4 regions of the Micromonospora globosa genome follow, and region 1 is predicted to be linked to each of the others. Evidence: riboswitches for the same ligand, from Rfam matches in the RefSeq annotation. Region 1 holds a riboswitch; each other region holds the start of a gene.
What was found. Region 1 has a riboswitch for cyclic di-AMP ahead of IF06_RS0114400 (C39 family peptidase). Riboswitches for the same ligand answer to the same signal wherever they lie in the genome.
Positions count from the first base shown of each region.

Region 2: it holds a riboswitch for cyclic di-AMP, as region 1 does, so the genes downstream of both, IF06_RS0121965 (transglycosylase family protein) here and IF06_RS0114400 (C39 family peptidase) in region 1, are expected to answer to the same signal.
Region 3: it holds a riboswitch for cyclic di-AMP, as region 1 does, so the genes downstream of both, IF06_RS0114770 (coiled-coil domain-containing protein) here and IF06_RS0114400 (C39 family peptidase) in region 1, are expected to answer to the same signal.
Region 4: it holds a riboswitch for cyclic di-AMP, as region 1 does, so the genes downstream of both, IF06_RS0120380 (coiled-coil domain-containing protein) here and IF06_RS0114400 (C39 family peptidase) in region 1, are expected to answer to the same signal.

Region 1 covers NZ_JNZR01000013.1:89,962-97,224, reverse strand. Annotated here, with positions in the region: gene IF06_RS33120 (cation transporter) at 41-268, opposite strand; gene IF06_RS0114410 (hypothetical protein) at 428-859, opposite strand; gene IF06_RS34335 (hypothetical protein) at 1,073-1,537, opposite strand; gene IF06_RS34330 (zinc ribbon domain-containing protein) at 1,549-1,884, shown strand; gene IF06_RS0114400 (C39 family peptidase) at 2,302-3,102, opposite strand; cyclic di-AMP (ydaO/yuaA leader) riboswitch at 3,312-3,452, opposite strand; gene IF06_RS0114395 (copper resistance CopC/CopD family protein) at 4,447-5,961, shown strand; gene IF06_RS0114390 (MFS transporter) at 6,108-7,263, opposite strand, start outside.
Region 2 covers NZ_JNZR01000025.1:77,725-84,987, reverse strand. Annotated here, with positions in the region: gene htpG (molecular chaperone HtpG) at 1-274, shown strand, start outside; gene IF06_RS0121980 (SDR family oxidoreductase) at 850-1,548, opposite strand; gene IF06_RS0121975 (winged helix-turn-helix transcriptional regulator) at 1,580-2,056, opposite strand; gene IF06_RS0121970 (LLM class flavin-dependent oxidoreductase) at 2,103-3,665, opposite strand; cyclic di-AMP (ydaO/yuaA leader) riboswitch at 3,811-3,982, shown strand; gene IF06_RS0121965 (transglycosylase family protein) at 3,981-4,640, shown strand; gene IF06_RS0121960 (YbaB/EbfC family nucleoid-associated protein) at 4,829-5,278, shown strand; gene IF06_RS0121955 (M4 family metallopeptidase) at 5,376-7,263, opposite strand, start outside.
Region 3 covers NZ_JNZR01000014.1:26,526-33,788, forward strand. Annotated here, with positions in the region: gene IF06_RS0114755 (alpha/beta fold hydrolase) at 1-674, shown strand, start outside; gene IF06_RS0114760 (HelD family protein) at 799-2,913, shown strand; gene IF06_RS0114765 (cation diffusion facilitator family transporter) at 3,018-3,932, shown strand; cyclic di-AMP (ydaO/yuaA leader) riboswitch at 4,077-4,207, shown strand; gene IF06_RS0114770 (coiled-coil domain-containing protein) at 4,212-5,285, shown strand; gene IF06_RS0114775 (SRPBCC family protein) at 5,311-5,763, opposite strand; gene IF06_RS0114780 (STAS domain-containing protein) at 5,867-6,226, opposite strand; gene IF06_RS0114785 (hypothetical protein) at 6,645-7,049, shown strand; gene IF06_RS0114790 (BON domain-containing protein) at 7,210-7,263, shown strand, end outside.
Region 4 covers NZ_JNZR01000022.1:55,961-63,223, reverse strand. Annotated here, with positions in the region: gene IF06_RS0120390 (helix-turn-helix transcriptional regulator) at 1-293, opposite strand, end outside; gene IF06_RS0120385 (carbonic anhydrase) at 461-1,114, shown strand; gene IF06_RS0120380 (coiled-coil domain-containing protein) at 1,174-2,202, opposite strand; cyclic di-AMP (ydaO/yuaA leader) riboswitch at 2,206-2,337, opposite strand; gene IF06_RS0120375 (YibE/F family protein) at 2,492-3,766, opposite strand; gene IF06_RS0120370 (SHOCT domain-containing protein) at 3,931-4,140, opposite strand; gene IF06_RS0120365 (metal-sensitive transcriptional regulator) at 4,267-4,566, opposite strand; gene IF06_RS0120360 (heavy-metal-associated domain-containing protein) at 4,647-4,853, shown strand; gene IF06_RS0120355 (hypothetical protein) at 4,889-5,869, shown strand; gene IF06_RS0120350 (heavy metal translocating P-type ATPase) at 5,887-7,263, shown strand, end outside.

The sequences.
Region 1 (7,263 bases):
ACCGCACGCCCCGATCAGGAGGCGGCGGGCGGGCCGGAGATCAGAGCGATTCCAGCCGGGACGGATAGCCGGACGCGGCGAGCGCCGCGGTCAGCACGGGAGCGGTGACGACGACCGGGTCGGCGTCCACCACCGCGCGGCCCGCTGCTGCGGACACGTGCGCCCGATGCACCCCCGGCAGATCTTCCAAAATTCGCCGTACTGCGCTCTCCGCACGGTCGCAGCACAACCCGCGCACGGCCAGCATGTAAGTGACGGTGTCGTTCACGGCATCCTCAGACCCGACGAAGGGACAGCCGAGCTTGCTGGCCGACTGGCCAGGACCACGTTTGGCAGACTCGGCAGGAACGAAGGCCCGCGACGGCTACTCAGCCGGCCACGTATCAGGACGCGTGGACCGCCACGGGCTCACAACCGCAAACCGGTTCTACACCCGCGACACGCACAACAGTGACAGCAGCCGGACCGTCACAGGCCGGCTCACCGGCCGGTGACGCAGCCCCCGGCCAACAGGTAGCCGGCGGACCCAGCGCTGGAATGCCCCCAGTACGACAGCGCCGCCGATCACCAGCAACAGCAGGCAGGCCGTCACGGCCACGCTCCCGCCATCTGCCGGCGCATGATGCCCGTCAGTCGCCTCCGGATCGGCGGAGGCGAGGGCATCAGCGAGGCTGTTCAGGGCCGCAGACGCGTCGTAGGAAGCGAGGGAGGTCGTGGAACTGGCAGCCGCCGAAGGTGTCGCAGTGTCCAGACCCCTAGCGCACTGCAGCGCGTGCAGGACCAGAACCGCAGCGACGACGACCGCCACCGCGACAGCGCGGTAGCCGCGCATCGCACCAGCCGGACCGTCCCACGTCACCAGCGCAGACTACGACACTCCACGGCCGCAGCCGTCGTGCGGGTGCGGGTTCCCGTCCTGCCCCGGATGCTTATCTCAAGGTCGGCGAACCACTGCGTCACCACGTCGCGTTCGAAAGTCCCGTGGGCCACTCGTCGGCGCGGCCTGCATCGGGCGGTCGTAGCTGGACCGCCTTGTTCGGGCGGCTACCACCGGCTCCGGCCCGACAGCCCTTCATCCAGCGCAGCGGACTTTTTGTCCGACTCGACCATGAAGATCCTTCGTAGAAATGTTGGCGTGTCGGACCACCAGAGTGACGATCCCGCGGATCCCATGACCCGATGGCTCAACAGCCAGCCGCACGCCGGCGCGCAGCCGCGCGTCCGGCGGCAGGGTGGTCTGCGGTTTGCGTTCTACGGCCGGATGTCGACCATCGAGCATCAAGACCGGGTGACGTCCCGGCACTGGCAGCGGGACTGCGCCAGCGAACTCGTCGCCGGTCACGGGCTGATCGTCGCCGAGTACTTCGATGCCGGCTGCTCGCGCCGCCGCGGCTGGCGGCAGCGTCCGCAGGCCGCCGCGCTGCTGGCCGCGCTCCCCGATCCGCACCGTGGGTTCGACGCGATCGTGGTCGGCGAATACGAACGAGCATTCTCCGCCAACCAGCTGCAGCACCTGGCACCCCTGCTCGAACAGCACGGTGTGCAGTTGTGGCCAGCCACGACGGGACTGCCCGCCGCTACCTGTTCACCGGCCTGCTGCGCTGCGCACCATGCGGCCGAAGACTGGAATCCCACTGGATCAACCAGCGTCCGGGCTACCGATGCCGCCAAGGCCACACCAGCACCCAACAGCCCACCAACGGCCGACGCAAGATGCTCTACCTCAGGGAAGACCACATCATCGCGCGACTGATGGGACATCCCGGCCTCGCCAGCGACGCCCAGAACCCGCATGACCTGGCCGCGCTCCTGCACAGAAACAAGATCAGCATCATCTGCGATCAGGAACGATGTACACCGACCACAGGAGCCTCAGGCAAGTGAGCCCGTTCAACCCATGATCAATATGTGGAGATGTTGTGTCCGAGGGATTCGGACACAAAGTCACGGCACCCATGCTCAGCATGGGTGCTCATGCCGTAATCCTATAGCAGCGAGCGGCACTATGGAGTTTCCCGTGTCGGCGTCATGCCGTTATCGGTGACGCACCAAAGTCCACAGAGGGGCTGGTTCGGATTTCGCGCCGGCGGCCCCGGCCTGGCCAACCCACCCGGCATGCTGGACCTGTACGTGTTCGCCCCTGCCCGCCGCGTCGGGCGGCACCTAACCTGACCGCACAAGATGATCGGCTGAGCCATACCAGAGGGCGCACGACGTGCCGTCCTGCCTGCTACTGGGCGCGAACCGAAAGGCGACGGGCACCGGCTCGAACGAGCCGGTGCCCGAGGGCCGGAGATGGGATCAGGCGGAGTAGCCGCGGGTGGCCATCCAGTTCGCCAGGTCGATGGTGGTCATCCAGTAGGCGGCCATGTTCGGGTCGGCGGAGTCGGCGATCCGCACCGTCCGGCCGTCGTCCTTATATCCGACCACGGCGATGTAGTGGCCGCCGGGGAAGGAGTGCCAGCCGCCGTCTGTATCGGTCGCGGAGCCGACGGTGTTGGCGACCACGGCACGGCCGTCGGTGATGGCGGTGACCACGTCGGCCTGGAGCTGGTCGATCTGCGCCGGCGTCGCGGCCTGGCCCGGGATCATGTGCGTCCGGTACGGGTTGCCCTTGACCATCTGGTTGAGCCCGCGAGTGGTGTCCTCCGCCGAGTTGGTGCCGTTCTCGCCAGCGTTCAGCGGGGCGACCATCGCGTCCTGGGTGGTCTCGACGCCGCTCGCGCTGAGCGCGTTGCGCACAGCGGCCGGGCCGCAGTTCCAGTAGGCAGTCTGCGCCTCGTAGGTGTGGTCGAGGACCTTGGTCGACGGAGGCTTCGGCCTCGCCTTCTTGGTCACGTCCGGGTCGGTCGTGGCCCTGTCCTTCGCTGACGGCGACGGCTCGGCGGCGACGCGAGCCTCGCCGCGGGTGGCGACATCACCGAGCCGCGGAGCCAGCCCGGCGGCGGTGTTCCCCTGGCGGACGGGCGCGTTGTGATCGGTGGCGGCCAGCGCCGTGCCGACGCCGCTGGCGAGCACGAGCGCCGCGGCGGAGCCGGCGATGATCTTGTACGGGCGCTCGGTCACAAGACGCCGCAGCTGACGCTTCATGTGGTGCTTCATGTGTTCCTCCACGGGCTGGAGCGGCACAGGCCGGCCCGACGCGCGGAGGAACTCACGCACGTTGTGACTGGGCGGGGTGCCGCGGGGATGGGGAGCGCCCGGTGGGCCGGGCTGGGGGGCAGTTGCCGGGACTCACAGTCAGGCGAGTGTCGGCACCGCGATGCCGTGGAGGCGTGGGGAGTATCGGGAGGTGTTTCGCACGAGGCTGGCACTCCTTCCGTGGCCGCCTACCGGGTTAGCTGACGGATTCGGGCGGGAAGTACGCCCTACCGCGGGCCGTGGCTCGCGGATTCACCCCGGTGTTGCCTGGGTCCCCGGTTCATGAGATCACGATTAGGCGGGTCGGAGCGGCGTCGCCACTTGCGATCGGAAACCGCACCGGACGCGCCGACATTACCGGTGGGTACGTCGTATGCCAAGGGCTCCCACCTGCATAAGCCTCGAACATCGCTACTCTGATCGGAACCTCCAGTTACTCATGCCACTCAATGGGACGAGCAGTTATAGCGGAACCCTCGGGACGTAACCGGACATCGGAATGCTGTTGGCGCTCAATTGCTTGGCCGATCGCCGCATACTCACCCGAATGGCCGTTTCCTGGGCGGCCGTACGTAGCCCCACACCAATTTCAGTCACAATTCAGCAAACCCGGGCCGGCAGCAGCGGCGGTAGTGGTGGTACGGGCCGAGGCCGCGCGCAGACACAAGTCAGTGCGAGCTCCCCGTTACCGCACAGGCGTTCATGGAGATGAAGTTGGCGGCGCTCGTGACACCCGGCAGTCAGCCCGCGCAGACCGCGGGTAGCTCGACGTTCGAATGTCGACGTGGCTTCGACGAAAATCAACCCAATCCCGGCGGGCGGCGTAAGGCCGGATCGCCGCCCTGCCGACGGTTGGGCGCGCGCCGCGCGAAGCAAGTGGGAACCGCGTACGAGAGCATGATCGTCGCGCTGATCGCGGTGGCCCGCTTCAAAATCCGTCACCGCGGGGCCACAGAGCGACCCGACCACGGCCGACCGGGACCGCGGCAATGCCTCGCACCACTCCCGGCGCAGTCCGTCGCCGTTGCGAGTCGGCGATGCCACCATGCTGGCGCTCTCCCCCAACCTGACTTTCTGGATCGTCGAAGCTGACCCGCCCCTACTAAGGGCGGGTAGTAGTTGACCTAGGATGGCGACCGCACCACGTGGGAGCGATGTGTGGGCACCGGCCCGCGCCTCCTTGGCGGAAGGATCAACAGTGCCTTTCCAGCGGCGTCGCCGGGCGGCCTGACCTTGCTTGCTGCATCGCCGGGTCTCGCATGTCCTCAGTCGCCAGCACGTCGCGCCGCGCGCTGGGCAATTCGGGTGTGGCTGGCGCTGTTTCCCGCCCTCATCGTGGCCCTCGGGTTCGCTTCCCCTGCGGCCGCACATTTCAAGCTGCTCCGGGCCGTTCCGGCCGACGGCGCGCGGATCGACGGCGCCGTCCAGGAGATCCGGCTGACGCTCAGCGCCGCCGGCACGCCCACAGGAGCGGGATTCAAGCTTTCCGACGGCAACGGCATCGGCCTACCGGCCGCCAGCCACACGCCCGACGGAGGCCGAACGTGGCTGGTCCACCCGACCGCTCGCCTGACCACCGGCACGTTCAAGCTGCGATGGAGCGTCGCGGCCCCGGACGCCCACCCCCTGACGGGTGTCATCACGTTTACGGTGGCCTCGCCTCCCCCGACGCCCGGAACGGCCGCTAAACCCCAGGCAACAGCCAGCCCGCACGGACATGCCGGCCATGGTGGGCCAGGTGTGCCCCCGGCTTCGCCGTCGGCACACGCGGGAGGACACGCTGTTGGCCACACCGCCGACGCGGAACAGGCGCCGGTGCGGTTTGTCGGCGCCGTCGGGCGTTGGCTTTCCTACGGGGCGATCCTGCTCGGTGTCGGTGGTCTTGTCTTCGCGTTGACCACACTGGTCGGCACACGCAGTGACATCCGGGTGGTGCAGATCTGGGTGCGGACGGCGGGGCTGGCGGTGGCGGCTGGAGCGGCCTTTGAGCTGGTTGCACTCGCGGCGGTCTTCAGCGAGCAGGGCACCTTCGCCTCGGCGGCCAGCGCCTCGTCGGTGACCGCCCTCAGCCAGACACCGGTGGCCGCCGGCCTGGTCCTGCGACTCACCGGTGCGGCCGGTCTGCTCGTGTCCGGTTCACTCGAAGCGGCGCTGATTCGGGGCCGGCACGCGGTCGGGCGTCACTCCGTTCCGACCGTCGCAGCGATACCCACCGACTCCCGGAACCTGGTGACGGCTGCCGCCGTCAGCGCGGCCGGCGACGGCGTTCAGCGGGTGCGAGCGCGACCGGTGCGGCCTGTGCTCATGGCGGTCACCGTGGCACTGCTGCTGGGTTCCTTTCTGGTCGATGGGCACACCGTCACCGCGGAACCTCGGGCCGTCGTCGTGGCGGCCGATTTCGCCCACACCATTGCCGCCGCGGTGTGGGTCGGCGGAGTTCTTCTCCTGGCTGCCCTGTTGCTGAGCCGCGCCCGCCTCGGCGTACCGACGGGTGCCGCCGAAATGGCGGTGCGATTCTCCATACCGGCCACCGCCGCGGTAGCGCTCACGGGTGTCGCTGGCGTCGCGTTGACCCTGCTGATCCTGGAACGGCCGGGCCATCTCGTGACCACCGACTGGGGGCGGGTGCTTCTCGTCAAGGTCGCCCTGGTGGCGGCTGTTGCCCTCGTCGGGCTGTACAACAGCCGGCGCGTCGTGCCCAGGCTGGATGACCGCGCGATGGACGCCACTTATCAGCTACGCCGCACTGTCCTGGTCGAGGCGTTGCTGATGGTCGCCGTCGTGCTGGTCACCGCGATCCTCGTCAACGCCGAGACGTAGTCGGCAGCAGCGCGTGACAGGAGTCGAGGGCACCTCACCGCCAGGGCCGCCTCGCGTGGGTCGGGCGCTGATCGTATGAATGCGCCGGTGGATCAGTCGGGATCAGACTCATCCACCGGCGTCAGACAGGCGGTTGATGGATTCGGTCAGGCCGCGGGTACTGTCTCGGCCTCGTTAACAGGCTGTCGCTTGGCCGCGCGGAGGGTGAGACCGGCGGTGAGGGCGCCTGCGGCGGCGATGATCCCGGCGCCGACGAAGGCGGCGGAGTATCCGTCGGTGAGGGCGGGCAGATCGCCGAGCCGGTCGGCGCCGGCGGCGGAGGCGACCGCGGTCATCGCGGCCAGGCCGAGCGCGGAGCCGACCTGGTAGCCGGTGTTGACGATGCCGGAGGCGAGTCCGCCCTCCTCGGGGCGGGCGCTGGAGATCGCCGTACCGAGCGACGGGATGAACGCCAGCGACATACCCAGCGCCGCGACCAGCGAGGCCGGCAGCACGTCAACGGTGAAGCTGCCGTCGGGGCGGACCAACGCGAGCCAGCCGAGTCCGACGGCGAGGACCGCGAGGCCGGTGACCACCATGGGCTTCGGGCCGAAGCGGGCGATGGCGCGCGGGGCGAGCGCGATCATGCCGATCATGATGAGGATGGTCATCGGCAGCAGTGCCGCGCCGCTGGGGAAGGCGCTGTAGCCGAGGACCTGCTGCAGGTAGAGGTTGAGGAAGAACCACATCGGGATCCACGCCGCACCGAGCAGAAGTTGGGCGACGTTGGCGGCGGCGAGGTTCGGCGCCCGGAAGATCGACAGCCGCATCAGCGGCTCCCGGCGGGCCGCCTGGATGGCGACGAACGCCGCGAGGGCGACCACGGCTCCGGCGAGCACCAGCCAGGTCTGCCCAGAGGCCCAGCCCACCTCGGGGGCGCGGACGATGCCGTACACCGCGGCGCCGAGACCGATGGTGACCGTGAGGGCGCCGAGCACGTCCAGCGAACCGCGGCGGGTACCGCCGGCGGGCATCAGGGCCGGGGTGGCCAGCAGCGCGAGCGCGGCGATGGGAATGTTGATGTAGAAGACCCACGGCCAGCTGAGGTATTCGGTGATGACGCCGCCGAGGAAGACGCCCGCGGTGCCACCGGCGGGTGCCGCCGCGCCGTAGAGGGCGAGGGCCCGGGTGAGTTCCCTGGGTTCGGCGCCGAAGAGCATCATCAGCAGCGTCAGCGCCGACGGGGCGATCAGCGCCGCACCGGCTCCCTGTACGGCGCGGGCGGCCAGTTCGACCGTGACGCTGCCGGCCAGGCCCGCGGCG
Region 2 (7,263 bases), on a different contig from region 1:
GGGCGACGCGCACGACATGACGCCGACGCTGGAGAAGATGTACCGGGCGATGGGCCAGGAGGTGCCCCGGGTCAAGCGGATCCTGGAGCTGAACCCGGCCCACCCGCTGGTCACCGGGCTGCGCAAGGCGCACGGGGAGGGCGGCGACACGGCCGCGCTGACCGAGACCGCCGAGCTGCTGTACGGCATGGCGCTGCTGGCCGAGGGCGGCGAGCTGGCCGACCCGGCCCGGTTCACCCGGATCCTCGCCGACCGTCTCGCCCGCGGCCTGTAGCCCCACCCCGACCCGGTTCGCCCGACCCGCCCCGGCGGGCCGGCGTGATCGACTCCATGCCGCCGAAGTGGCGGTATCGGCATGCCACCGATACCGCCACCTCGCCGAGCCGGTGTCGACCCCGCTCGGAAGTCGATGGTCGGGCGGGTGTCGGGTCAGTTGCGTGATCCACTCCAGCTCGCCGAAGTGGTGGTATCGGACGGGCTCTGACCCCGCCATTTCGCCGAACTGGTGTTGATCACGGTGGGTCTCCCAGACTGGGGACGAGCGATCCCATCTGGAGGGATGCCCGGGACGCTAGGGGCTTCCGCCCGCGTCGGCAGGGCTGCCCGGGTGCACAGGTGTGGGTCGGTGTGGATGGGGCGGAGCGCCGCGCGGCGGGCACCGGCTGAATGTCAGGCTCTTGTCGACGGCTGTTGATCGACTGTGCCCGGGCGATAGTCGTGGGAGCTTGGGTGTCCCAGGGTGGGGGAGGCTGGTGCCAGATGGAGGGACCTCAGGCGGTTGTCGTGGCAGCCGGTTGGTCGGCAACGGCTCGCCGAGATGACGCCGCCGCCTCGGCGAGGCGGGTCGGCTCAGGGGAGCGCGGGGTAGAGCGCGGCTACACCGCCGGACAGTCCGGCCTGGACCCGGCGCGCCACGTCGTCGGCGAGGATCTCGTAGCTGTCGGACTCGATGCCGTCGGCGGCGAGCCGGGCGACGTCGGCCGGGTGGGCCTTCGGGCCGGGTACGGCGGCGGCCATCTCGGTGTCCATGTAGCCCACGTGCAGGCCCGCGACGCGGACGCCCCGGCCGGCCAGCTCCAGGCGCAGGGCGTTCGTCATCGACCACTCGGCGGCCTTCGCCGCGCCGTACGCGCCGACGCCGGGGAACGTGAACCAGGACAGCGCCGACAGCACGTTCAGGATCGTGCCGCCGCCGTTGGCCACGATCTGCGGCGCGAACGCCCGTACCACCGACAGCGTGCCGAGGTAGTGCGTCTCCATCTCCAGCCGGATCTGCGCGAGGTCGCCGTCGAGCAGGTCGGTGCCGGTGCTCACGCCGGCGCTGTTGACCAGCAGCGTCACGTCCCCGGCCCGCTGCGCGGCGGCGGCCACCGACTCGGGGTCGGTGATGTCGAGGCGTACCGGGGTGACTCCGGGCAGGTCCACGGTGTCCGGGTTGCGGGCGCCGGCCCAGACGGTGGCGCCGCGTGCGACGAGTTCGGCGGCCAGGTGCCGGCCGAAGCCGCGGTTGGCGCCGGTGACCAGGGCGGTGCTTCCAGCGATCTTCATGTCTCGCTCCGAGGTGTGGAGAAGGGAGGGGTCAGGCGGACAGCAGGCCCGGACCGGGCAGGACGGCCAGCTCGCCGGGGGGTACGTCGTGCCCCGCGCCGCAGCGCAGCCGGGCGTGCACCGCGGCGCCGCACTCCTCGTGGGCCACCCGCACCGCCGGGCCCGCCTCGTCGGCGGCGTACGTGTCGCCCCACTGCCGCAGCGCGACGAGCACCGGGATCAGGTCGCTTCCCTTCGCAGTGAGCACGTACTCGTCGCGGGTGCGCTGCCCGGGCTCCCGGTAGGGACGCCGGTCGAGCAGCCCGTCGGCGACGAGCTGCTTGAGGCGTGCGGCGGCCACCGGCTCGCTGACGCCGACCCGCCGGGCGAAGTCGTCGAAGCGGCGGGTGCCGAACGACGCCTCCCGCAGCAGGAGCAGCGTGGTGCGGTTGCCGACCACCTCCAGCGCCCGGGCGATCGAGCAGTTGGCGGTGGACCAGGAGTCACGCTGCGCAAGGAGGTCCGTCATGGCGTCGACGGTACCCCCTGACTTAGGGAATCAGAAGTCAGCTACCTCACAGCTGGCCGGGGAAGAACCCGTGCCGGGCCAGCGGCTCGACGATCTGGTGCTCCTCGTACGACAGGTGCGACAGCAGCGTGTCGGTGAGCAGGTCCACCGCCTCCTGGAGCTGCGTGAAGTCGCCGGGCCGCCGGACCAGCTCCACGAGCGCCCGGTCGACGCTCTCCACCACCCCGTGGATCACCACGTGCTCCTCCTCGAGGCGGTCCAGCACCGCGGCCAGCCCGGCCTCTGAGCGGCGCAGGTGCGGGAAGACCGAGGCGTCCTCCAGCCCGTGGTGCTGGGTGACCATCGTGCAGTAGGCCGCGCAGTACGCCCCGAGCGTCCAGTTGTTCTGCCGCATGGTCATCTCGTTGAGCGCCGCCCGCGCCCGGCCCGGCGAGACCGAGCCCTGCTTGACCTGTTCCAGCAGGTCGCGCACCTGGGCCAGTTCCTGGCGCAGATGGTCGTGCACGTCCACCAGGTGCTGCCCGGCGGCCTGTCCCCGGGCCGGGTAGACCTGTCCGGCCGGCGGCGGCGGGGCGCTCGGGCGGGTGGACTCGTCCCACGGGCGGCGTGCGCTCAGGCGTACCCCCGGGTCGGGGGTGGGGGTGACGCCGAGCGTGCTCGGGCCGCCGGCGGTGGTCGGCTCGTCGGCGGCCTCCCGGGCGCCGCCGGCGGGCGTGGCGCGCTCGGCGGCGACCAGCTCCCGGACCGCGGGCGCCACCTCCTGGCCGAAGATCTGGATCGCGCGCGGCTCGTCGCTGCCGAGGATGAACGTGGTGATGCCGTGCTCCAGGGTGAGCCCGGCCAGCTCCTCCACCCACTGCTCCGGCGGCCCGGCCAGAAAGCCGGCCGACGAGCGGGCGAACGTGCCGGTCACGTTGAGCATGCGGCGGATCGCGCCCGGGTCGCGCCCGGCGGCCCGGGCGCCCTCGTCCACGAGCGCGTTCAGGGCGGGCAGCTCGTCGGGGCCCTTCGGCAGGTACGACAGGGACGGCAGCCAGCCGTCCGCGGCGCGGCCGACCAGGCGCAGCATGCGCGGCTTGTACGCGCCGACCCAGATGCCGACCGGATGCGCGGGCGCCGGGCCGCGCTTGGCGCCGACCACCCGGTAGTGCTCGCCGTCGACACGGATCATGCCGCGGCTGCCGGTGTCCCAGACCTCGCGGATCACCCGGATCGCCTCGTCGAGGGCGTCGACGGCGGCGCCGGGGGACAGGCGCCGCCCGCCCGCCGCCTCGATCGCGTCCCAGAACGCGCCCGCGCCGAGTCCCAGCTCGACCCGGCCGCCGGTGAGCAGGTCCAGGCTGGCGACGCTGCGGGCCAGCACCACCGGCTGGCGCAACGGCAGGTTGAGGACGTTTCCGGCCAGGCGGATGCGTTCGGTCGCCGCGGCCACGTAGGACATCAGCGTCCAGGTGTCCAGGAAGCCCGGCTGGTAGGGATGGTCCTGGAACGTGACCAGGTCCAGCCCGACCTGCTCGCACAGCCGGGCCAGCGCCACGACCTGGTCGGGCTGCCCGGCGGCGGGGGTGATGAAGCCGCCGAAGGTCAGCTCGTGTCCGTGATCGGTCATCCGTCAAGCCCTCCCGTGATCTTGCCTGGCCCTGCCACCGTAGCGCCGCCGCCGGTAGCCCGGCCGGGTGAAGAGCGTCACAAGAAGTGGACGATCGTCGCAAATCGCTCCTAGCGTCGGTTTCGTTCGCAGACGCGGACACCACGGGCCGGAAACGCCAAATCCCGCCGCCGTCCCCGGTAACCGGACCTCGCGCGGGAGCGGGGGAACCACACGTTCCACGGTGCATCGTCACCTCGGGGTGAAGCCGCCACCGGCGGCCGGGCTCCTCGGCCCGAACCCGACAGCTCACCTCGTCGGCGTGGAGGAATCCACATGGCAACTGAATACTCAGCCCGAAGCCGCCGTACCGCCCTCGGAGCGGTCCTGGCCGGCGCCGCCGTCGGCGCCGCGACCCTGTTCGGCCCGGCCGCTCCGGCCAGCGCAGGCGTCAACTGGGACGCGGTCGCGCGCTGCGAGTCGGGCGGCAACTGGAAGATCAACACCGGTAACGGCTACTACGGCGGGCTCCAGTTCTCCCGCGCCACCTGGAACGGCTACGGCGGCAAGAAGTACGCCGCCCGCGCCGACCTGGCCAGCCGGTCCGAGCAGATCGCCGTCGCGGAGAAGGTGCGGCGCGGCCAGGGCATCGGCGCGTGGCCGGTCTGCGGCAAGAAGGGCGGCTCGGCGAGCGCGGCGACCCGGTCCGAGCGGGCCACCACAAAGGCGGCCCCGAAGCGGGCCGCCACGCGCGAGGCCGCGCCGGAGCGGGCGGCCACCCGCAGGGCCGCGCCCGAGCGCGCCACGACGACGGTGGCGCCGCAGCCGTCGTCCGGCGCCGGGACGTACCTGGTCCGGCGTGGGGACACGCTGTCGGAGATCGCCGTGACGCAGCGCGTCGACGGCGGCTGGCGCGCCCTGCACGAGCGCAACCGCGCAGTGGTCGGCGACGACCCCGGCCTGATCTTCCCCGGTCAGCGGCTGCGGCTGCGCTGACAGCGGTCCGAGAACGCCCGGCCGGGGCGACCCGGTCGGGCGTTCGCCCCGTCCGCGACACGCCGCGTCGACGGTGTCCGGCCTGCTCCCGGCGTCCGGGAGACGGTCCGCAACGGTGGTGACCGCGATTCGTCGGAGCCGGTTGCTAGGGTCACGATGCTCGGCTAAGACGTGAAGAAAGCGCGGATATGACCAACGACCCGTTCTCGGCGGCCGCGAGCATCGACGAGCTGCTGACCCGCACGCAGCAGGCGCTCACCGCGATGCGCTCCCGGGCCTCGGCGCACGCCGACGGCGAGCCCGGCGACCTGCTGCGCGCCGAGGGCACGGCCGCCGGCGGCCGGGTCCGCGCGGTCGCCGTCCAGGGTGGCCGGCTGGATTCCGTGACGATCGACCCGGAACTGGCCGGCGAGCCCCTCGACGTCCTCTGCGGACACTTCGTCACCGCCGCCAACGCCGCGCTGTCCGAGCTGGACGCCCGGGTCAGCGCGTCGGCGCGGGCCGACGCCGACGCGCTCGCCGCCCGGCTCGGCAGCATGGGCGACCAGGCCGAGCTGTTCGGCCGCGCGATGCACGAGGCGGCCGCGCGGATCCACCGCGACCGCGGCACCGCGTCCCAGGGCGCGCGCCGGGCCTGACACGGCGAAACGGCCGCCCGACACGGCGGGACGCCGGTCCGGACACGGCGAGGCGGCCGGCCGCCGGGAGGACGACGACCGGCCGCGCACGCCACGGTCAGCTCAGGGTGACCGCGGTGTCGTCGACGACGAAGGACGTCTGCAACGAGCTGTCCTCCACGCCGCTGAACGAGATGGTCGCCGTGGTGCCTGCGAGCGACGAGATGTCGAAGGACCGCTGCACGTAGCCGGTGGCCTTGTTCAGGTTGGAGTACGTGGCCAGCGTGGTGCTGCCCGCCTTGACGGTGAGCTTGTCGTACGCGGTGCTGGTGGTCGACTCCGCGCTGTCGATGTGCAGCCAGAAGCTCAACGTCGCCCGGCAGCCGGCCGGGATCGTCACCGACTGGCTGAGCGTGTCGGTGTGCGACGAGCCGTACCCGTCCAGCCACGCCTTGTACGAGCCGCCGTGCGCGGCCTGGCCGCTGGCGGTGGTGATGACGCCGGACGAGGCGCTCCAGCTCACGTTGCCGGACTCGAAGCCCGGGTTGGCGAGCTTGTTGCCGGAGCAGCCGCCCGACGGCGGGGTGGTCGTGGTGCTCGGGGTGGGCGTCGGGGTGCCGCCGGCGCAGGTCGGGTCACCGGACTGGGCCGGCACGCTCACCGCGTCCCAGGCCGCCTTGACCGTGTTGAACTCCGCGCAGCTGCCCGGGTAGAGGTTCTTCGCCGCCTGCAGCGTCCAGGTGCGGTACTTCAGGTACGACGAGGACGAGGTCTTCAGCAGCATGCCGTTGTACATGATCTTCATGGCCTTCTGGATGCCCAGGCCGGTCACGCTGCTGCCGTTGCAGGTCGAGCTGGACGGCTGCCCGTTGGTCGGGCTGCTGCCGTTGGCGAGCAGGTAGAACCAGTGGTTGCCCGGGCCGGCCGCGGCGTGCACCTCGGTCGACGGGATGCTGCTGGAGTAGCAGTTCGGGTCGCCGAGCGCCGACGGGTTGTACATGTTGCGGATCGGGCCGGAGCCGACCAGGTTGATCTTCTCGCCGACCAGGAAGTCGGGCGCGTCGTAGCTGGACGGCTCGTTGGCGAACCACTCGGTGGCCGCGCCGAACGTGTCAGCCACGAACTCCTGCGTGCCGCCGCCGGAGATGCCGCCGGGGGTGTTGTCGTCGATGCCGTGGCCGATCTCGTGCGCCACCACGTCCAGCGAGCTGATCCACTGACCGGCGGTGTTCTTGCCGATCTGCACCTGGCTGCCGTCGTAGTAGGCGTTCTGGTCGTTGAGGCCCACCCGGATCGGCCAGTAGCCGCCGTTGCCGTTGGCGCCGTTGCGGCCCAGCCACTGGGCGAGCATCTTGTGCTCGGTCTGCGCGGAGAACAACGCGTCCACGCAGCCGGTCTCCTTGTTGGTGGCGGTGCCGTTGCCCCAGACGTCGTCGGAGCCGCTGAACGTGGTGTTGTTCGCCGCGTCCTGGCAGCTCAGGTTCGTGACGGTCGGGTCCTTCATGGTGTACGTCGAGCCCGACTGGGTGGTGTTGAGCGTCAGCGGGCTGGGCCCGTTCCAGGCGCCGGTGCCGGTGCCGCGCACCACGTGCTCCTGCTTGCGCAGGACCGCGCCGGTGCGGGCGTCGACGTCGACGGTGAGCCGGCTGGGGCCGTCCGCGCCGGTGCCGCGTACCGTGGTCTCCCAGGCCAGCGCCGGTGCGGCGCCGAGCGTGTAGACCACGAGCGTGGTGCCCTCGACCGCGTTCACGGTCGTGAGCTGGGCGCGCGCCGTCTTCGCGGCGGCGTCCCGGGTCAGCGCGGGCGTGGTGGCCAGCGCGCCGATGGGCCGCTGCTGGGCGACCGAGGCGTACTTCAGGTTGCCGGCCGCGTCCGTGGCGAGCACGAAGTCGCCGCCGACCACCGGCAGGCCCTTGTAGGTGCGCTCGTAGGGCACGTACTGGGTGCCCTCGGAGGAGATGACCGGCTTCTGGACGAACGCGTCGTCGGAGCCGGCCTGCAGGTAG
Region 3 (7,263 bases), on a different contig from region 1:
AGCTCGGTGACGACCTGGCGGCGGTGATCGACGAGATCGTCCCGTCCGGTCCGATCGTCCTGGTCGGGCACTCGATGGGCGGGATGACGGTGATGGAGTACGCCCACCGGCACCCCGGCCGGTTCGCCGCGCGTACCGCCGGGCTGGTCTTCGTCTCCACCACCGCCGAGGGGCACACGCACACCGCGTACGGCCTCTCCCCCCGGATCACCCGGCTGATCCGCCTGGCCGAGACCACAGGCGCCGGGGTGCTGGCCCGCTGCGGCGGCTGGCGGCCCCCGCACGCGCTGCTGCGCGCGCTGCGCCCGAGCATCCGCTGGATGCTGTTCGGCGACCGCTGCGACCCGGCCGACATCCGGCTTGTCACCTCAGCGGTGGCCCGGGCCACGCTGCGCTCGATCGGCGGTTTCCGCGCCTCGATCGGCGCCCAGCACCGGCTGGAGACGCTCGCCGCGCTCGGCGGGCTGCCGGCCGCCGCGCTGGTCGGGGACCGGGACCGGCTCACCCCGCCGCCCTGCGCCGAGTCGATCGCGGCGGCGCTGCCCACCACGGAGCTGACCGTCTGCCCGGGTGCCGGGCACATGCTCATGATGGAGCGCCCCGACGAGGTGAACGCCGCCCTCGCCGGCGTGCTGGACCGGGTGCTGGCCGGCCGGCCGGCGACCCGCCTCTGAGCGTCTCCCGCTCGCGAGCGGCACTGACGTACGCCACGTGCGCGGCATGCCCCGGCGTGGCGGTTGCCGGCGGCCCGTACCCTCATTCAGCCCGTCGTGCCCTCCGAACACAGGAGCATCCGCGTTGACCGACCAGACCACGCTGGACCGGGAGATCGCCGCCGAGCAGCGCCACCTCGACCGGGTGTACGCCCGGCTGGCCGAACTGCGCCGGTCGGCGGCCGACGCCGAGCGGGAGGGCTACCGGCTGGCCCGGGTCGGCAACTTCGGTGCGCTGGTCGAGCGGGACGCGATGGTCTTCCACGCCGCCCAGCGCCGGCACGTGCTGGACGCCGAGCACGAGGGGCTGGTGTTCGGCCGGCTGGACCTGCGTACCGGGCAGGTGCTGCACGTCGGCCGTCTCGGCGTGCGGGGCGTGGACGCGGAGACGCTGGTGGTGGACTGGCGGGCACCCGCCGCCGCCGCGTTCTACCAGGCCACGCCCGCCGAGCCGCGCGGTGTGGTGCGCCGGCGCACGATCCAGTCCGCGTCCGAGAAGGTCACCCGGATCGAGGACGACCTGCTGGACCCGGAGGCCGCGCCGCCGGACATGGCGGTGGTCGGTGACGGGGCGCTGCTTGCCACGCTGTCCCGGGCCACCGGCCGGGGCATGCGCGACATCGTCGCCACCATCCAGCGCGAGCAGGACGAGGCGATCCGTTCCCCCGGCAACGGCGTCACGATCGTCTCCGGCGGCCCCGGTACCGGGAAGACGGCGGTGGCGCTGCACCGGGCCGCGTACCTGCTCTACTCCGACCGGGCCCGGTACGCCGGCGGCGGCATCCTGGTGGTCGGCCCGTCCGGCGTGTTCGTCGAGTACATCGCCTCGGTGCTGCCGTCGCTGGGCGAGGAGACCGCCACGCTGCACTCGCTGGGCTCGCTGTTCCCCGGCCTGTCCGCGTCCCGGACCGACCCGCCGGACGTGGCGGCGGTGAAGGGTTCGCTGCGGATGCGCCGGGTGCTGGAACGCGCGGTACGCGACGCGGTGCCGGACTCCCCCGCCGAGCTGCGCCTGCTCTACCGGGGCGAGCTGCTGCGCCTGGAACGCCCCGCGCTGGACGCGATCCGGAACCGGACGCTGGCCCGTGGGGCGCGCCGCAACGAGGTACGCCGGGCGGCGTTCGACGCGGTGCTCGCCGCGCTCTACGCGCAGGCCCGCACGCTGCGGGTGGGCCGCCTGCCGGAGCAGCCCGCGTTCGAGGACGAGATCATCGAGCGGCCGGAGTTCCGCGAGTTCCTCAAGGCCTGGTGGCCCCGGCTGCACCCGAGGCACGTGCTGGACTGGCTGGCCCGCCCGGACCGGCTGCGCCGCTACGCCGGTGGGATCCTCTCCTCGGCGGAGATCCGGCTGCTCGGCGACGCGTACCGGAGCCTCGCGACCGAAGGGCTGACGGTGGCCGACATCGCGCTGCTGGACGAGCTGGACGCGCTGCTCGGCAAGCCGGTGCGGCGGGCCCGCCCCAAGCGCGACCCGTACCAGCTCGCCGGTGGCGTGCGCGAGCTGAGCACGTACGCCGATCGGCAGCGCGCCGCCCGCGCGGCGGCGCGGGAGCGTCCGGACGACTACCGCGACTACGCGCACGTGGTGGTGGACGAGTCGCAGGACGTCTCGCCGATGCAGTGGCGGATGGTCGGCCGGCGCGGGCGGCTGGCGTCCTGGACGGTGGTCGGTGACCCGGCGCAGACCGCCTGGACCGGCGACCCGCAGGAGCTGGACCGGGCCCGGGACCAGGCGCTGGGCCGGCGCAAGCGGCACCGCTACGAGCTGACCACCAACTACCGCAACTCGGCGGAGATCTTCGCGGTGGCGGCGGCGGAGATCCGCCGGCTCTACCCGGATCTGCCGCTGCCCGACGCGGTGCGGTCCACGGGCGTGCCGCCGGTCGAGCGCACGGTGCCCGCCGCCGACCTGCCGGCGGCCACCGTCGAGGCGGCCGAGGCGCTGCTCGCGCAGGTGGAGGGCACCGTCGGCGTGATCACGCCGGTGCCGCGCCGGGACGAGGTGGCCGGCTGGCTGGGCGGGCTCGGCGCGGGCCGGCTCCAGGTGGTGACCAGCCTCCAGGCCAAGGGCATGGAGTACGACGGCGTGGTGCTGGTGGCGCCGAGCGAGATCCGGGCCGACCCCGGTTCGGGCGTGCGCACGCTCTACGTGGCGCTGTCCCGGGCCACCCAGCGTCTCACCACGCTCGACCCCTCCTGACGGACACCCGACCGTGACCCGGCTGTCACCCATCGTTCAGTTGCATACATAGCGATGTGAACATACATTGGGCCTGGCCGGTACGGGGCAGGAAGGGTGTTGGCGTGGGTGCAGGTCATGACCACAGCGGCGCGGTGACCAACGCGGCGCACCGCCACCGGGGCCGCCTCTGGGCCGCCTTCGCGCTGCTCGCCGCCCTGATGGTGGTCGAGGCGGTGGCCGCCTTCACGACCGGCTCGCTGGCGCTGCTCTCCGACGCCGGGCACATGTTCACCGACGTCCTCGGCATCGGCATGGCCCTCGCGGCGATCACCGCGACCCGCCGCGCCGGCACCGACCCGCAGCGCACGTTCGGGCTCTACCGGCTGGAGGTGCTCGCCGCCCTCGCCAACGCCGTGCTGCTCGGCGCCGTCGCCGTCTACGTCCTGGTCGAGGCGGTACGCCGGTTCGGCGAGCCGCCGGAGGTGCTGGCCGGCCCGATGCTCGTGGTGGCGGTGCTCGGCCTGCTCGCCAACATCGTCGCGTTCGCGCTGCTGCGCGCCGGGTCGAAGGAGAGCATCAACCTGCGCGGGGCGTACCTGGAGGTGCTCGGCGACCTGCTCGGCTCACTCGGCGTGATCGCCGCCGCGCTGGTCATCGCGGCGACCGACTGGTGGTGGGCGGACCCGCTGGTCGCCGTCGGGATCGGCCTGTTCATCCTGCCGCGCACCTGGCGGCTCGGCCGGGCCGCGCTGCGCATCCTGGTGCAGGCCGCGCCGGAGCACCTCCAGGTCACCGCCGTGCACGACCGGCTGGCCGCCGTACCCGGCGTGGCCGAGGTGCACGACCTGCACGTCTGGACGCTCACCTCGGGCATGGAGGTGGCCTCGGCGCACCTGACCACCGACCCGGGCGTGGACCCGGGCGTGGTGCTGGCCGCCGCGCGGGCCGCCCTGCACGAGGACTTCTCCATCGATCACGCCACGTTGCAGGTCGAACCCGGAGCGTCGGCCGGAGTGTGCGGACAGACCGAGTGGTGATTAGGACACACTTAAATCGCTGTGGCTAATGTAGTCTTATGCCGGTTTTGCCCCGCCTAGTGGCACTGCTCCACGGAGCCGTGCCCGGGCAGCGCCGGTAGTCTCGGTCGCGGCCGCACCCGCGGGCGCCACCCGGCCCCGGTGGGGCGGCCGTCGCCTAATCGTCCGCAGGGACGAGCCGGGGAACCACGTACGTGGGGTGCATCCGCGTCAGCGGTAGGGATCTTCCGTCCCGAACCCGTCAGCTAACCCGGTCGGCGTTGACGGAAGGACGTGTGAATGCCCCCAGTGGCACCTGTACGACGGACGGCCGCCCGGTTGGCGGCCCTGCTCGTCGCGACGCTGACCCTCGGCGTCGCGACCGTTCCGGTCTCCCCCGCCTCGGCGGCGCCGGCGACCGGCCTGCTCGCCGCAGCGCCCGGCGACGACGAGGGTGGCACGCCCGAACTGCGTGCCCAGCTCGACGCGGCCAGCAAGGGCTGGCTGGAGGCGAAAGCCGCGCTGAACCGGTCGGTGAGCCGCCAGAAGCAGCTGAACGAACAACTCAAGACGGTCGGCGCCGAGCTGGCCGTACGCGACGCCAAGGTCGGCGAGATCGCCGCCGTGGCGTACCGCAACGGCCGTCTGGGGACCGCCGGGGCGCTGCTCGGCAGCAGCAGCCCGGAGGGCTTCATGGACCGGGCCGCCGCGCTGGAGCAGGTCGCCGCGCACGAGGACCGTACGCTGCGCGACCTGATCACCACCCGGGACGAGGCCACCCGCACCCGCGCCCAGCTCGACGGAGAGATCCGCGAGCAGCGCAAGCAGGTGACGGTGATGGCCAAGCGCAAGGAGCAGGCCGAGCGCGCCCTGGAGGTGGCGAACGACCGGGCCTCGCGCAGCAGCAGCGGCGGTGGCAGCGTCCAGGGCACCTCCAGCAAGAACGCGAAGCCGGCACCGCGCAACTCGGACGGCTCCTGGCCGTCGGAGTCGTGCAGCGTCAACGACCCGACCCCGGCGAACGGCTGCATCACCCCGCGCACGCTGCACGCGCTGCAACAGGCCAAGGCGGCGGGCTTCACCCGGTACGTCTCGTGCCACCGGCCCAGCGGCTCGGGTGAGCACCCGAAGGGGCGGGCCTGCGACTTCGCCGCGCAGAAGAACGGCTTCGGCGGCGTGGCCACCGGCGGTGACCGGACGTACGGCAACAACCTGGCCGCGTACTTCGTGCGCAACGCCGACCCGCTCGCCGTGCTCTACGTGATCTGGTTCAAGCAGATCTGGCTGCCCAGCAGCGGGTGGAAGTCGTACAGCGGCGGCAACGGCGACCCGTCCAGCGACCACACCAACCACGTGCACCTGTCGGTGTACTGAGCGCGCCCCGAGAGGGCCGGCCGGATCAGGCCGGCCGGCCCTCCAGGGTCGCTCCGAGACGAGCCGCCAGGCCCAGGTGAGCCGCCCGGGCCTGGCGGAACGCGTACCCGAACAGTGGCGCCGGAGCGGTGAGCGTGATCTCCACGTCGATGCGTACCGTGCCGTCCGGCTCGTCGCGCAGCCGGGTGTGGTTGCGGACCGTCGTCGCGGGCTGCTGACGCGCCACTGTGACGACCTCGTCCTCGCCGGCGATCAGCACGTCCGCCTGGTACGTGACCGGGAAGTGCAGCGGGCCGAGTTGCAGCCGGTCGGTGATCGCGTAGCTGGCCAGCGCGCCCGGCCGGGCCGGCAGCTTCCGGACCCGGACGATCAGCGGATGCAGCTCGCCCTGGCGACTCAGGTCACCCAGTAGCGCCACCGCTTCGGCCCGGGTGCACCGGGCCTGCACGGTGTAGCTGAAGCTGTCGCTGCTCTGCAAGCGGGCCCCCTCGCCGTCGTGCGTCGCGACGATCGTCCCGTACCGACGCCGGACTGGCAACGGGTAGAAAGTCCCCTGGCTGCAGGGGGTGTGAACGGCGCGCTCAGGCGCCGGGCAGCACCTCGGGGGTGTCGTCGGCGAACCACGGCTCGGGCGCGCCGAACAGGCCGAGCAGGCCGGTCACCCAGAGCTGCCGGTGCACGAACCGGCTCGGCTCGGTGACCACGAGCTTGACGCCGCTGACCTCGCAGGTCTGGAAGCCGGCGACCATGGCGCTGATGCCGACCGAGTCGATGAACGTGACGAGCCGCATGTTCAGCTCGATTCGCGAGGGACGGCCCTTGGCGAGCACTTCGGCGATCGCTTCCCGCACCTCGTACGCGGTGTCGACGTCGATCTCCCCACGGGGCGCGATCTGGACGACACCACCCGGCCGCACCGACTTCACGATCGACAGGCTCACGCGAGCACCTCCACTCGCCCATGACGGGCGCCTCATCAGTACGCGGGCCGCGACCGAGAGTATTCCTCCAACGGCCCGGTCGCCACCCCCCGGGATGAGCAATTCGCGAACTGGGCACACCTGGGCGTACCCAATCCGGACCTCCGGGTTCCAGTTTCCCCTGTATGGCGGGTCGCGGCCAACCATGCGACCGGGCGGGCCCGCCGATCCGCCGACCAGGGTAGCGGGCGCACGCACGTCCCGTCGGCACCGGTCCCGGCGCGTTCGGGTGGTTCGTCCCGTTCGCTGCTCACGGCCGGGAACCACGGCGTGGTTTGCCACGCGCCCCGGTGGGGCACTGCCCGAGACAGTGAACCCGCCGGATGGACACCGGAGTCCGAAGTGGCCGCCGGCCTTCGGCACCCGAGGAGGTAGAACGATGTTCGGATCCAACCTGCTGGACCGCCGGGGCAAGGCCGAGCGGGTCGCCGACCAGGCGTGGCAGAACCTGCTCTCCGCCGCCGGTTCCGCCGGTGACAGCGTGCGCGACGCCACCCGGACCGCCCGCCGCAGCTCCTCCGGCCTGGCCGACGACGCCACCGACCTGGTCGGCTCCGCCGCCGACGAGGCACGCCGCCGGGCGTCCCTCGCCTTCGACGCGCTCGCCGGCCGCCGGCCCGCCCTGCCCTGGACGCTGCTGATCGCGGCGGCGCTGGCGGGCGCGGCGATCGGCTGGGCCGCCGGCACCGCGGCGCGCGCCGCCGGCAGCCGGGACCGGGCCGCGGACGAGATCGAGTTCGTGGACGTGGACCGGCCGAACTCGCCGGCCGGCCTGGACGGCTGACCCGCCGGTACGCCACGACGACGGCCGCTCCCGGGACTCCCGGGGGCGGCCGTCGTGCTGCCTCACCCGCCCCGGGTGAGGCCCGCTCACCCGGGGCGCGCGCAGGATCGCGGGTGCGGGACCACGTGCCCGCGCCGCCATCGACGGGAGGGGGAGCCGGATGGCCACCGACACGATCACGCGTACCGACCGGGACATCCAGTCCGCCGTGCTC
Region 4 (7,263 bases), on a different contig from region 1:
AGTAGCGCGCCGACCTGCTGGTCGGCCTCGGCCGGGTGCCGGAAGCGGCCCTTCGGGTTGATCGTGTACTCGTTGCGCCGTCCCACCCGCGTACGACGCAGGTAGCCCCCGGCCTCCAGGTCGGCGACGATGGCCTGGGCCGCCCGTTCGGTCACGCCCACCTCGTCGGCCACGTCCCGCAGCCGGGCGGTGGGGTTGCGCGCGATCGCCAGCAGCACGTGGCCGTGGTTGGTGAGGAAGGTCCAGTTACGGCGGCTCCCGTCCTCAACTGGTGTGGTCGCCATGGTGGTCATGCTATGGCCACGTCCGCCACCTGCCGAATCGGCGCGGTCCGGGGCGGGGCGCCGACGGGAAAGTATGAAATGCGTATCACGAATCTTGACGTGCCCCCAGGTGCGTGTGACCGTGGGTCGCGAGGCCGTTCGGCCTGGTGGTTCCCCAGGTAGACGAGGTGAGGGACATGACGCCGAGCACCCCGGAGCAGGCACTGACCGAGCTGCGTGCCGGTAATCACCGGTTCGTCACGGGCGTCCCGCAGCATCCGAATCAGGACGCCGGGCACCGGGCGGCTGTGGCCGACGGCCAGCACCCGTTCGCGGTGATCGTCGGCTGCTCCGACTCGCGGCTCGCCGCCGAGATCATCTTCGACCGCGGTCTCGGTGACCTCTTCGTGGTACGTACCGCCGGGCACACCGCCGGGCCGGAGGTGCTCGGCAGCGTCGAGTACGCCGTCACCGTGCTGGGCACGCCGCTCGTGGTGGTGCTCGGGCACGACTCGTGCGGCGCGGTCCAGGCCGCCCGGGAGGGGGTCCGGACCGGCGCCGCCCCGGCCGGGCACCTGGGCGCTGTGGTGGACGCGGTCTCGCCGAGCCTGCTGCGCGCCGCCCGCCAGGGGGTCGAGGACCTCGACGGCATCGTCGACGTCCACATCGCGCAGACCGTGGAGACGCTGCTGGCCCGGTCCGCCGTGCTGGCCGAGCGGGTGGCCGCCGGGCGGTGCACGGTGGTGGGCATGTCGTACCGGCTCGCCGGTGGCGAGGTGCGGACCGTGGCGCAGGCCCCGGCCCCGCTGCCCGCCCCGGCCGCGCCCGCCGACCCGGCGCTGGCCGGCTGATACGCACGGACGACGAAGAAGGGGCCGCCCGAGGGCGGCCCCTTCTCGTGGTGTCCGGGTCAGAGCATCGACATGTGGACGTGGTCGGTGTGGTTCGAGGGTCCGCTGTACGAACTCCAGCCGGTGGCCGGGAACCAGATCTGCCGGTTCCAGATGACGTAGTAGATGCCCAGCCGATCGGCGTTGCGGATGAGGAAGGCGGCCACCTCGTTGCCGTACCGGCGGGTGTCGTTGTTGTGCCAGGGCGCGAAGCCGCTGTTCTGGAGCGACCAGTCGCACGCCTTGCCCTTGGGGTGCTCCCACGGCCCGCCGGGCCGGTAGCAGCCCACGAAGCGCTTGAAGCCGGCGCGCCGGACCTCCTTGTACGCGTGCAGCGTGCGCGGCGTGACGCAGCCCGAGGTGGTCGGGTCGTCCTCGCTGCACGACTCCGCCTTCCACCCGCCGTCGGCGGTGCGGCCGGGGCCGATCTTGGCGACCGGTGAGGTGGCGGAGACCAGGCCGCCGGTGAAGCCGAGACCGCCGACGAGCTTCAGCGCGCGCTCGGCCTGCACCTTCTCGCGCTCCATCGCGTTCTTCTGCTTCTCCTGCTCGCGCACCTCGGCGTCGAGCGCGATCTTGGCCTGCTCGGCGCGGGTCTTGACCGCGTTGATGGCTGCCAGGCGCTGCGCGTTGAGGAGGTTCAGCTCGTCCAGGGCGTTGACCCGGCGGACGAACGAGTCGGGTGAGTTGCTCTCCAGCAGCATCGCCATCGCGCCCATCCGGCCGGTCCGGTAGGACTGGGCAGCGAGCTGGTTGACCTGCGGGCTGAGCGCTTCGAGCTCGGCCTGTGCCGTCTTCACCTCGGCCGCGAGCCGCCGCTGGCGGTCCTGGGACTTGGCGAGTTTCGCCTTGGCCTGGAGGAAGGCCCGGTTGGCGGCGTCGATCGCCTCGGTGATGAGCGGCGGTTCGCCGTCCTCCTCGTGTCCCGAGGGGTTGCCGGGGGCCGCCGCGGTGGGGGCCGCGGTCGCCGGGGTCGGCCCGGCCAGCACGGCCAGCGAGGCCAGTACGGCCACCACGGGTGTCAGCCAGCGGCGCAGGGGTGCCGTCACAGTGTTCCCTTCCGTCGGCCGCCGACCGGGTTAGCTGACGGGTTCGGGACGGAAGTGGCCCCTACCGCTGTCGCGGATTCACCCCATGTACCTGGTTCCCCGGTTCGCCCGCAGGCGATTGGGCGGCGGCACCGCTGGCGCCGGTGCGCGCCTTCGGCGGTGACCGGCAGCGAGGTTACCTGACAGCACTCCTGAGGATCTACGTCCGGAAGCCGACCAATAGCGAGATTTCGCCGTGGCGCACCGTGACCAGCGTCGCGTTTGAAATCGATGGTCACGCTGCGGAGTGTCACCATGCGGCCTCCGTACTCTTCCCGCCGCCCAGGGCCTCCAGCGCGTCGTCGCGTCCGGCCGGCGGCCGGGCCGCGGGTGGCGCCGGCTCCGCGCCGCGCGAGCGCCGCCCGGCGGTGGTCACGATCGCGGCCAGTCCGGTCGTCAGCGGTACGGCGGCGATCAGGCCGAGCGTCGCCACCGCGCTGCGGACGATCTCCTGGGCGAGGAACTCGCTGGTGAGGATCTCACTCACCGGGCGGGAGTCGGCAACCAGGAGGAGCAGCAGCGGCAGCGAGGCGCCCGCGTACGCCAGCACGATGGTGTTGACGGTGGACGCGATGTGGGCCCGGCCGACCCGGGTCGCCGCCCGGTAGAGCTGCCGCCGGGACAGCCCGGGGTTGGCGTGCGCCAGTTCGGTGACGGTGGCCGCCTGGGTGACTGTGACGTCGTCCAGCACGCCCAGCGAGCCGATGATGATGCCGGCCAGCAGCAGCCCGTGCAGGTCCACGTCGCCCTGGAACATGGACAGCGTGGTGGCGTCCTCGCTGCCGAAGCCGGTCAGGTGGGTGGCGGACGTGGCGAGCAGGCCGAGCACGCCGGTGACCACCAGGCTGCCGAGCGTGCCGAGCACCGCGACCGACGTCTGCGCGGTGATCCCGTGGGTCAGGTAGAGCACCACGAACATGATCAACGCGGCGCCAACGATCGCGACCAGCAGCGGCGGCTGGCCGGCACCGATGCCCGGCAGCACGAAGCCGAGGAGGATGGCGAAGCTGGCCACCAGGCCGCCGAGCGCGGCGAGCCCGCGCCACCGGCCGAACGCCACGATCGCGGCGGCGAACAGCACCATCAGCCAGATCAGCGGCGTGCCGCGCTGGTGCTCGGCGATGTTGTAGGACTTCACCGCCGGGTCGGCCGGGTCGGTCAGCTCGACCAGGACGACCTCGTCGCCGACTGCGACCCGGGGTGCGCCCGGCCCGGCCGGGATCGGCGTCTCGACCTGCCGGCCCGCGTCCGGGCCCTGCTCGGCGGTGACCGTCACCGTGCCGCAGGGGCCACCCCCGCCCTCCGGGGCCTCCGGGGTCGGCGGGCAGGGCTCGGTGACCACCCGGGTCACGGTGCCGTGGTAGCGGGGGACGTCAGCGCCGCCGACCGGCTCCCGGTCCTGCCCGGGCCAGAGCACCAGCGCCGCGATCACTGTGAGCGCGAACAGCGGCACCACCACGGCGACGAGCAGCCGTCGTACGCCCGGCGGCGCGGCGGGTGCGGGGCGGGTGTGGTCGGCACCCATGGCGTCTCTCCCAACGGTCGCGGCGACGCCTGGTCCGCCGGACCGGTCTGGTCACCCGGTCGGCGCGGACGTGTCGACCACGTCCGGGTCGTCGCCCGGCCATGGTAGGCAGCCCGGCCGGCCGCTCCCGGGCGGCGCGACCGGTGACGCGCGCCCCGCTCGGGTCAGGCCAGGCCCGCCCGGCGCCGCCGGTACTCGTCCTCGTCGATCTCGCCGCGGGCGTACCGCTCGTCCAGGATGCGCCGGGCCGTCGTCGGGCCCAGATACTGCGGGCCGGTCCACCGCACGGCCGCCCAGACGAGCCCCGCCAGCACCCCGAGCACCAGCAGGGACCAGATCCACATCCAGCCCATCATCGGGCTCTGCCACATCATCGGGCCGCCCTCCGTCCGTCGCCGCGGGTCCGCCGGTCCGGCCTGCCCGCCACTTCGACGGTACGTCCGCCCGGGCGCGTCGGCACGGGTCGATGTGCCCTGGTTCCGAGGGCCGGAGGTCCCCGCTCAGCCGCGCTTCATCAGGCGCCCGACGGCGGCCATCATCTCGGTCGCCATCTCGTCGGCCCGGCCCTCGGCGGCGCCCTCGTGCATGCAGTGCCGGGCGTGGCCGTCGAGCAGGCCCAGGCCGACCTTGTCCAGCGCCGCCTGGATGGCCGAGATCTGGGTCAGCACGTCGATGCAGTAACGGTCGTCCTCGACCATCTTCTCGATGCCACGGACCTGGCCCTCGATCCGGCGGAGCCGGGCGAGGAGTTGGTCCTTGCTGGCGGTGTAGCCCCGGGTCGGGCTGGACGGCGCGGTCATGAAACCGAGGATAGCGTACCCCTCGGGGGTATGCTAACGTTCGGGACGTACCCCTGGGGGGTATCAGATCGGAGGGCGAGATGGAGACCACCTACCAGGTGAACGGCATGACCTGCGGGCACTGCGTCAACTCGGTGAGCACCGAGCTGAGCGCACTTCCGGGCGTCACCGACGTCCAGGTCGACCTGGCCGGCGGCCGGGTCACCGTCACCAGTCAGAACCCGCTGGACGTGGACGCGGTCCGCGCGGCGGTCGACGAGGCCGGTTACGACCTCGTCGGTGCGTGACGGGTCCGGCGGACCCGCGAAACCGAGGAGACACCATGAACACGGCGACGAAGCTCAGCGGCTTCGCGCTCGGCCTCGTGGCGGTGTTCGGCGCGGCGTACGGGATCGGCAACCTGGCCGATCCCGTCGCCCCGGCCGCCGAGACCCGACACGACGACACCGACAGCGACCACGGGGCCGGCGACACCGGCCACGGTGACGAGAGCCAGGCGGGCGGCGCCTCCGCGCACCTGCCCGGCGGGCTGCTCGTCTCCGAGCGCGGCTACACGTTCCAGCCCGCCGGCGCCCCGGCCGGGCAGTTCGCCTTCCGGATCACCGGCCCGGACGGCGCCCCGGTCACCCGCTTCGAGGTGGCCCACGACAAGCGCATGCACCTGATCGTCGCCCGCCGGGACCTGTCCGGGTTCCGGCACGTCCACCCGGAGATGGCCGGCGACGGCACCTGGCGGGTCGCCTCACCGCTCGGCGGTCCCGGCGTCTGGCGGGCGTTCGCCGACTTCACCCCCGAAGGCGGCGAGCCGCTGACGCTCGGCCTGGACGTCACGGTCCCCGGTGAGCTGACCGCCCGGCCGCTGCCGGCGCCGGCGACCAGCACCACCGTCGACGGCTACACGGTCACCCTGACCGGCACGCCGGAGCCGGGCCGCACCAGCCGGCTCACGCTCTCCGTCAGCCGTGACGGGCGGCCGGTCACCGACCTTGCGCCCTACCTCGGCGCGTACGGGCACCTGGTGGCGCTGCGGCAGGGCGACCTGGCGTACCTGCACGTGCACCCGGAGGGCACGCCCGGCGACGGGCGGACACCTGCCGGTCCCGCGATCACGTTCGCCGCCGAGGTGCCCTCGGCCGGGGCGTACCGTCTCTACCTGGACTTCCGGCACGGCGACGCGGTGCACACCGCCGAGTTCACCGTCCTGGCCGGCGACCGGACCGCGCCGGTGCCCACCGCGCCGGCACCCACCACCGCACCGACCCCGGACGCCGGACACGGCACCCCGGGTCACGGGCACAGTTGAGCGCCGGAGGTGCCGCGATGACTGCCACGGGAAAGGCGCTGCCCACCGCGCCGAACCTGATCGAACTGGCGATCGGCGGGATGACCTGCGCGTCCTGCGCCGCCCGGATCGAGAAGAAGCTCAACCGGATGGACGGCGTCGAGGCGACGGTGAACTACGCCACCGAGAAGGCCACCGTCCGGTACGCCGACGACATCGCGCCGGCCGACCTGATCGCCACCGTCGAGAAGACCGGCTACACCGCTGTGGTGCCGCCGCCGCCCGAGCAGGCGGAGGCGGCAGCGGCCGGGGAGCCGGTGGACGAGCTGCGCACCGCACGAACCCGGCTCTGGGTCTCCGCCGTGCTCACCCTGCCGGTGATCGTGCTCGCCATGGTTCCGGCCTGGCAGTTCGACTACTGGCAGTGGGCCTCGCTCACCCTGGCCGCCCCGGTGGTGGTCTGGGGCGGGCTGCCGTTCCACCGCGCCGCGCTGATCAACCTGCGGCACGGCGCGGCGACCATGGACACGCTCGTCTCGCTCGGCACGCTGGCCGCGTTCGGCTGGTCGCTCTGGGCGCTGTTCCTCGGCGACGCCGGCATGCCCGGGATGAAGCACCCGTTCAGCCTCGACATCACCCGCGGCGACGGTGCCGGCAACATCTACCTGGAGGCCGCCGCCGGGGTGACCGTGTTCATCCTGGCCGGGCGGTACTTCGAGGCGCGCTCCAAGCGCACCGCCGGGTCGGCGCTGCGCGCCCTGCTCGAACTCGGCGCCAAGGACGTGGCGGTGCTGCGCGACGGGCAGGAGACCCGGATCCCGGTCGGCCGGCTCGCGGTCGGGGACCGGTTCGTGGTACGGCCCGGCGAGAAGATCGCCACGGACGGTGTGGTCGAGGAGGGTACGTCCGCAGTCGACGCCAGCATGCTCACCGGCGAGTCGGTGCCGGTCGAGGTGGGCCAGGGCGACGCCGTGGTCGGTGCCACGGTGAACGCGGGCGGCCGCCTGGTGGTCCGCGCCACCCGGGTCGGCGGGGACACCCAGCTCGCCCAGATGGCGCGACTCGTGGAGCAGGCACAGACCGGCAAGGCGGCGGTGCAGCGGCTCGCCGACCGGATCTCCGGCGTCTTCGTGCCGATCGTGATCGCGCTGGCCGCCGGCACGCTCGGCTGGTGGCTCGGCACCGGCTCCGGGCCGACCGCCGCGTTCACCGCCGCGGTGGCCGTCCTGATCATCGCCTGCCCGTGCGCGCTCGGCCTGGCCACCCCGACCGCGCTGCTCGTCGGCACCGGGCGCGGCGCGCAGCTCGGCGTGCTGATCAAGGGGCCGGAGGTGCTGGAGTCCACCCGCCGGGTCGACACAGTGGTGCTGGACAAGACCGGCACCGTCACCACCGGCCGGATGGCGCTGGCCGAG